One region of the Cytobacillus pseudoceanisediminis genome, then DNA from elsewhere that is predicted to be linked to it. Evidence: a T-box and tRNA genes for the amino acid it is inferred to sense, from the RefSeq annotation. Region 1 holds a T-box; the other holds one or more tRNA genes.

Evidence for each region. A T-box is a leader RNA that pairs with one kind of tRNA and senses whether it is charged. The one in region 1 lies ahead of thrS (threonine--tRNA ligase), so its partner is inferred to be a tRNA-Thr.
Region 2: it has a tRNA-Thr gene. The T-box ahead of thrS (threonine--tRNA ligase) is inferred to sense a tRNA for this amino acid. The anticodon was not compared.

What each region holds. Positions count from the first base shown of each region.
Region 1 covers NZ_CP097349.1:3,525,833-3,529,715, reverse strand. Annotated here, with positions in the region: gene M5V91_RS18985 (SRPBCC family protein) at 9-497, opposite strand; partial or broken gene thrS (threonine--tRNA ligase) at 650-1,848, opposite strand; T-box leader at 1,900-2,132, opposite strand; T-box leader at 2,173-2,406, opposite strand; T-box leader at 2,447-2,681, opposite strand; gene M5V91_RS18975 (YhgE/Pip domain-containing protein) at 2,749-3,883, opposite strand, start outside.
Region 2 covers NZ_CP097349.1:3,973,549-3,977,431, reverse strand. Annotated here, with positions in the region: rRNA gene M5V91_RS21480 (23S ribosomal RNA) at 1-2,222, shown strand, start outside; rRNA gene rrf (5S ribosomal RNA) at 2,475-2,591, shown strand; tRNA gene M5V91_RS21470 (tRNA-Asn) at 2,611-2,685, shown strand; tRNA gene M5V91_RS21465 (tRNA-Thr) at 2,721-2,793, shown strand; tRNA gene M5V91_RS21460 (tRNA-Glu) at 2,821-2,895, shown strand; tRNA gene M5V91_RS21455 (tRNA-Val) at 2,900-2,975, shown strand; tRNA gene M5V91_RS21450 (tRNA-Thr) at 2,981-3,056, shown strand; tRNA gene M5V91_RS21445 (tRNA-Tyr) at 3,071-3,154, shown strand; tRNA gene M5V91_RS21440 (tRNA-Gln) at 3,220-3,294, shown strand; tRNA gene M5V91_RS21435 (tRNA-Lys) at 3,449-3,521, shown strand; tRNA gene M5V91_RS21430 (tRNA-Gly) at 3,590-3,664, shown strand; tRNA gene M5V91_RS21425 (tRNA-Ala) at 3,672-3,747, shown strand.

The sequences.
Region 1 (3,883 bases):
ATTTGCTTTCAAGGCTGGCAGCAGAGGTTTCCTTCGCCCTTTTCAAGAGCTGATTTTAAACTGTCCAGTACACCTGACCAGGCCATTTGATGCCAGTTTATTGCTTCAATCCAATCTTCATGATTCTTAAATCCTCTATGTTCAACAATCACCTTTGATGAATTTTCATGGATTGCCTGGAAACTTACATGAACAGTTGTTAATTCATCCTCATTATTCATTAAATCCTCAAATTGGTCTGGGCCTTTCCATGTGAACTCAAGCTCATTTTCAGTAATAAGCTTAGTAATTTTACATCCCTTCGTATTCATGCCCGTACTATTTCCGGGAATAAAATAAAGCTCATAAGCTCCGCCTTCCTTAGCTTCTACTTTCGCTTCAGGTGCAAACCATTCAGATACCCTATCAGAGATTGTCCAAGCGAGCCATACCAGATTGAGTGGTGAATTGATTGTTGTCTCATTAATAATGGCTTTCTCAATTGCAGTGGTTTTCAAAATAATCCTCCCCTAAGTGTAAAATTATTACATTTAAATAATAACATTATTTTGAAAATTAAGATATTGTTAACTGGAGAAAATTCGGAGAGATAGATTATTTGTAAAGAGGAAAGCCCAAAAGGAATAAATTCCTTCTGAGCTTGAAAGATTTATCTGCCGCCGTTTGTTTCATTAATAAACCGCTCAATTACTTCCTCAATGCTCATCACACCGATATTTCCCTCTTTACGTTTTCTCAGTGACAGGGATTGCTGCTCCATTTCTTTATCACCAATCACCAGCATGTAGGGAACTTTCTGTTTTGCGGCTTCCCTGATCTTGAGTCCCATTTTCTCTGTTCTAAAGTCGGCTTCAGCACGGATGCCTGCTTCTTCCAATTGTGATTTCACATAGTCTGCATATTCAGCATGCGAGTCAGAGATTGGAATGATCTTTGCTTGAACGGGTGACAGCCACAGTGGGAAATCGCCTGCAAAATGTTCAATTAGAATAGCCATGAAACGTTCAACTGAACCAAAAATTGCCCTGTGAATCATAATGGGAAGGTGAAGTTTGTTATCTTCACCAACATATGCACAATTAAACTTTTGCGGCATTTGAAAATCCAGCTGGACAGTACCGCATTGCCAGCTTCTGCCGAGCGAATCCAATATATGAAAGTCAATTTTCGGCCCGTAAAACGCCCCATCACCAGGATTAATCTGATAGTTTACTCCTTTGTTTTTCAAAACAGATTCCAAAGCTCCTTCAGCACGTTCCCACATTTCTTGTGATCCCATGTATTCCTCCGGGCGTGTTGAAAGTTCAACTTTATAGTCAAAACCGAAATGGGAGTAGAACTCATCAATTAGGACAAGTATTTTATCAATCTCGGCCTCAATCTGATCAGCCATCACAAATAAATGGGCGTCATCTTGAGTGAACGACCGGACTCTTAACAGTCCATTCAAAGAACCCGAGAGTTCGTGTCTGTGGACTAATCCCAGCTCCGCATAGCGGAGAGGCAATTCCCGGTAGCTTCTCCGTTTGCTATTGAAAACCAATATCGCACCCGGGCAGTTCATGGGCTTTATCGCATAATTTTGCTCATCCACATTTGAGAAATACATATTTTCATGATAATGATTCCAATGGCCGGATTGTTCCCAAAGTTCCTGTTTCATCATAATCGGTGTCTTAATTTCCTGATAGCCTGCCCGCTGGTGTTTTCGTCTCCAATAACTTTCAAGTTCATTTCGCATCACCATTCCATTTGGCAGGAAAAAGGCATTCCTGGGGCTTCCTCCATGGATGTGAAAAGCTCCAGCTCTTGACCTAACTTTCTATGATTTATTTTTTCTGCTTCCATTTCAATTCCTCCTGATTTTTAGTTATAAAAAAAGACCACACTCCTCCCAAACATAGGGACGAGTGTGGTCGTGGTGCCACCCTAATTCCATAAAGCAATCGAAAGACTGTTTTATGCTCAAAAAGATAACGGATTCCCCGATTATGGATACTCTGATATAGATCATTTCCCCATAATAGCTCCAAGGCGGTAAATCATTCCCTTTTCTTCAGGGCTTGCAGCCGGTGACCCTGATCTCTGGAAAGAAAATAAAGAATGATTCATGTCCTTATCAACGCTAATTATATAGTTTTAATTAAAATAAAAAGCCGCACTCATCCCAGCAAAAGGGACGAGTGCGGCCGTGGTTCCACCCTAATTCCATAAAGCATGCCGAAAGACTGCTTTATGCTCAAAAAGATAACGGATTCCCCGATTATGGATACTCTGATATAGATCATTTCCCCATAATAGCTCCAAGGCGGTAAATCATTCCCTTTTCTTCAGGGCTTGCAGCCGGTGACCCTGATCTCTGGAAAGAAAATAAAGAATGATTCATGTCCTTATCAACGCTAATTATATAGTTTTAATTAAAATAAAAAGCCGCACTCATCCCAGCAAAAGGGACGAGTGCGGCCGTGGTTCCACCCTAATTCCATAAAGCATGCCGAAAGACTGCTTTATGCTCAAAAAGATAACGGATTCCCCGATTATGGATACTCTGGTATAGATCAATTCCCCATAATAGCTCCAAGGCGGTAAATCATTCCCTTTTCTTCAGGGCTTGCAGCCAAATGGCCCTGATCTCTGGAAAGAAAACAAAGAAAGATTCGTATCCTTATCATAGCTCATATTTATATTTTTACTGATTTTATTACACATTTTGGAAAAGGTCAAGAGGGTTAATAAAACTTTTAAATCCTAATGAAACAACCCCGATTCCTTTGATTTTTTCATTAGCGCTTTTGTTTTTCTGCTTAATGGCTCTTTCAGGAAGGTTCCAATTAATAGTGCAATGAAACCGAATAGCGTCAGGACCAGAAGGTCTCTGTAAACTCTTTCCCAAACAATGCCTCCAACAGCTTCTCTCATTAAATCAATGGCATAAGAGAAGGGCAGGAAGGGGTGGATGGTTTGGAAAAATTCAGGAAGCAAGGCGGTCGGATAGGTTCCGCCAGCACCTGCAATCTGAAGCACCAGCAAGACAATCGCCATGGCTTTTCCTACATCGCCAAATACAGATACTAATGTATAAACAATTAATATAAACACTAAACTGCTTATCAGTCCAAACAGGATAAACCATACTGGTTCAGCTGCATCCACTCCGAGAATTAAGATATTCCCTATTGTCACTACGAGGGTCTGTGCAAATCCAATGCTTAGGAAGGTCAGCAGTTTGCCGAAATAGATTTGTTTTCCCGTAAATTCTTCATGATGATGAACATCTGTAGCCAAAAGGGAAATTAATAGAAGGGCACCTACCCATATCGCAAGTACGGTATAAAAGGGAGTCATTCCTGTTCCGTAATTTTGGATTGGGAATAGGCTGTTTTTATTAAGCTGAACAGGTTCCTCGAAGAAACCCTTCTCTGCTTCGGGATCATTTTGCAGCAGCTCAATGATCTCGTTGATGTCTGTCTCGCCCTTGATGTCCCGAATCCGATCGGCTAATTGATTAATCTTTTCGCTTATATATGGAAACTCTCCGATAATGTGCTTAAGCGTTTTTTCTCCTTCACCTAAGTTCCCCTCTGTATTCGCAAGGATTTTTTCGATCTCAGGCATGGCGGATTGTATTTCAGTCAGGATATTCCGGGCATTACTCAATGTTTCCTTGGCGCTGGCCACTTCCTGTTTGATGGCTGGCCGGATGTTTTCATTATATTCTTTAACGAATGCGTCGATCCTGCCTGCGGTTACAGCTGAATTTTCCTGAAGCCGGGTGATTAAATCATCTGCTTCCTTCTGCTTGTCTGAAAGAAAGGCATTGATCTTTTGTCCGTTTTCCTGGATAGTCTGCAGTTCCTGTTTTAATAAGGCTATTTGTTCCAGA
Region 2 (3,883 bases), 450 kb from region 1:
AGACCCGAAACCAGGTGATCTACCCATGTCCAGGGTGAAGTCCAGGTAACACTGGATGGAGGCCCGAACCCACGCACGTTGAAAAGTGCGGGGATGAGGTGTGGGTAGCGGAGAAATTCCAATCGAACTTGGAGATAGCTGGTTCTCTCCGAAATAGCTTTAGGGCTAGCCTCATGTAGTAAGAGTCTTGGAGGTAGAGCACTGTTTGGACTAGGGGCCCCCATCGGGTTACCGAATTCAGACAAACTCCGAATGCCAAAGACTTATCCATGGGAGTCAGACTGCGAGTGATAAGATCCGTAGTCAAGAGGGAAACAGCCCAGACCACCAGCTAAGGTCCCAAAGTATACGTTAAGTGGAAAAGGATGTGGAGTTGCTTAGACAACCAGGATGTTGGCTTAGAAGCAGCCACCATTTAAAGAGTGCGTAATAGCTCACTGGTCGAGTGACTCCGCGCCGAAAATGTACCGGGGCTAAACGTATCACCGAAGCTGTGGATTGACATCTTACGATGTCAGTGGTAGGAGAGCGTTCTAAGGGCGTTGAAGCCAGACCGCAAGGACTGGTGGAGCGCTTAGAAGTGAGAATGCCGGTATGAGTAGCGAAAGATGGGTGAGAATCCCATCCACCGAATGCCTAAGGTTTCCTGAGGAAGGCTCGTCCGCTCAGGGTTAGTCGGGACCTAAGCCGAGGCTGAAAAGCGTAGGCGATGGACAACAGGTTGATATTCCTGTACCACCTCTTTACCGTTTGAGCAATGGGGGGACGCAGGAGGATAGGGTAAGCACGCTGCTGGATTAGCGTGTCCAAGCAGTTAGGCCGGTAACGAGGCAAATCCCGTTACCACACAGGCTGAGCTGTGACGGCGAGGGAAATTTAGTACCGAAGTTCCTGATTCCACACTGCCAAGAAAAGCCTCTAGCGAGGGAAAAGGTGCCCGTACCGCAAACCGACACAGGTAGGCGAGGAGAGAATCCTAAGGTGAGCGAGAGAACTCTCGTTAAGGAACTCGGCAAAATGACCCCGTAACTTCGGGAGAAGGGGTGCTCATTAGGGTGAATAGCCCTGATGAGCCGCAGTGAATAGGCCCAGGCGACTGTTTAGCAAAAACACAGGTCTCTGCGAAGCCGCAAGGCGAAGTATAGGGGCTGACGCCTGCCCGGTGCTGGAAGGTTAAGAGGAGAGGTTAGCGCAAGCGAAGCTTTGAATCGAAGCCCCAGTAAACGGCGGCCGTAACTATAACGGTCCTAAGGTAGCGAAATTCCTTGTCGGGTAAGTTCCGACCCGCACGAAAGGCGTAACGATCTGGGCACTGTCTCAACGAGAGACTCGGTGAAATTATAGTACCTGTGAAGATGCAGGTTACCCGCGACAGGACGGAAAGACCCCGTGGAGCTTTACTGTAGCCTGATATTGAATTTTGGTACAGCTTGTACAGGATAGGTAGGAGCCTGAGAAGCCGGAGCGCCAGCTTCGGTGGAGGCGTCGGTGGGATACTACCCTGGCTGTATTGAAATTCTAACCCGCGCCCCTTATCGGGGCGGGAGACAGTGTCAGGTGGGCAGTTTGACTGGGGCGGTCGCCTCCTAAAAAGTAACGGAGGCGCCCAAAGGTTCCCTCAGAATGGTTGGAAATCATTCGCAGAGTGTAAAGGCACAAGGGAGCTTGACTGCGAGACCTACAAGTCGAGCAGGGACGAAAGTCGGGCTTAGTGATCCGGTGGTTCCGCATGGAAGGGCCATCGCTCAACGGATAAAAGCTACCCCGGGGATAACAGGCTTATCTCCCCCAAGAGTCCACATCGACGGGGAGGTTTGGCACCTCGATGTCGGCTCATCGCATCCTGGGGCTGTAGTCGGTCCCAAGGGTTGGGCTGTTCGCCCATTAAAGCGGTACGCGAGCTGGGTTCAGAACGTCGTGAGACAGTTCGGTCCCTATCCGTCGTGGGCGCAGGAAATTTGAGAGGAGCTGTCCTTAGTACGAGAGGACCGGGATGGACGCACCGCTGGTGTACCAGTTGTCTTGCCAAAGGCATCGCTGGGTAGCTATGTGCGGAAGGGATAAGTGCTGAAAGCATCTAAGCATGAAGCCCCCTCGAGATGAGATTTCCCATAGCGTCAAGCTAGTAAGATCCCTGAAAGATGATCAGGTTGATAGGTCAGAGGTGGAAGCGTGGCGACATGTGGAGCTGACTGATACTAATCGATCGAGGACTTAACCAAAACGAAAAGCGGAGGCGACTGTTCAACTTTGAGAGACGTTGGAGAGCCGGCCATTCAAATCCTGGTTTTGGGATTTGGAGGGACGGATCGAAACGGCCGAGAGGTTAGGAGCCGAAGCTAGACAAGTCATTGGTGAATACTCGGCAAATGCTTCTTCATACATTATCTAGTTTTGAGGGAACGAAAAAATGAAATTTCCTCTTGAAAAAAACATTAAAAGAAAGTATAATCATACTTGTCTTTTGAAAATAGTCTGGTGGCGATGGCGAGAAGGTCACACCCGTTCCCATACCGAACACGGAAGTTAAGCTTCTCAGCGCCGATGGTAGTTAGGGGCTGTCCCCTTGTGAGAGTAGGACGCTGCCGGGCTGTTTACAAATACCACTTTTCCGCAGTAGCTCAGTGGTAGAGCATTCGGCTGTTAACCGAACGGTCGCAGGTTCGAATCCTGCCTGCGGAGCCATTTCCATAAAGCCCTTTTGGGAATTATGAGCTGTTGCTTCCATAGCTCAGCAGGTAGAGCACTTCCATGGTAAGGAAGAGGTCACCGGTTCGAGCCCGGTTGGAAGCTCTTTTAATGTAGACAACTAGAGTACTAGGCCCCTTGGTCAAGCGGTTAAGACACCGCCCTTTCACGGCGGTAACACGGGTTCGAATCCCGTAGGGGTCACCATAATGGAGGATTAGCTCAGCTGGGAGAGCATCTGCCTTACAAGCAGAGGGTCGGCGGTTCGATCCCGTCATCCTCCACCATATTTGCCGGTGTAGCTCAATTGGTAGAGCAACTGACTTGTAATCAGTAGGTTGGGGGTTCAAGTCCTCTCGCCGGCACCATCTTTTTTATAGATGGAGGGGTAGCGAAGTGGCTAAACGCGGCGGACTGTAAATCCGCTCCTTCGGGTTCGGCAGTTCGAATCTGCCCCCCTCCACCATTTATTTTTAATAAAAACACAAAAAACTGGACAAGCTATGAATGTCCTTTTTATTTTGTAATTATTGGGCTATAGCCAAGCGGTAAGGCACCGGACTTTGACTCCGTCACTCGCAGGTTCGAATCCTGCTAGCCCAGCCATTTTTGAGCCATTAGCTCAGTCGGTAGAGGATTTTAAAAGATTGCAGCATCGAAGCGTTACATCCTGAATGGCAAGCTTTTAAAATCTGCGACAAAGACCGCAGGGCTTTGAAGCACATCTGCAAATGAAGTTTAGGCATCAGAATTATATTTCGAGCCATTAGCTCAGTCGGTAGAGCATCTGACTTTTAATCAGAGGGTCGAAGGTTCGAGTCCTTCATGGCTCACTTTATAGAAAAACACAGACCTTGGGAATCGAGTCCTGAAGGTCTTACTTGTGAATATAAATATGTTTGCGGAAGTAGTTCAGTGGTAGAACATCACCTTGCCAAGGTGGGGGTCGCGGGTTCGAATCCCGTCTTCCGCTCCAAATAAATGGGGCCTTAGCTCAGCTGGGAGAGCGCCTGCTTTGCACGCAGGAGGTCAGCGGTTCGATCCCGCTAGGCTCCACCATCATACATAATACGACATTCCTTAAACCAGCATGGTTTAGGGATTTTTTATTTTATTTCACAAAACAATAAGTGGCAAAACTTAGAAAGTTACTATGGTATTTTTAGAAGCTTCTTTTTCCGGCAGCCGCATATAT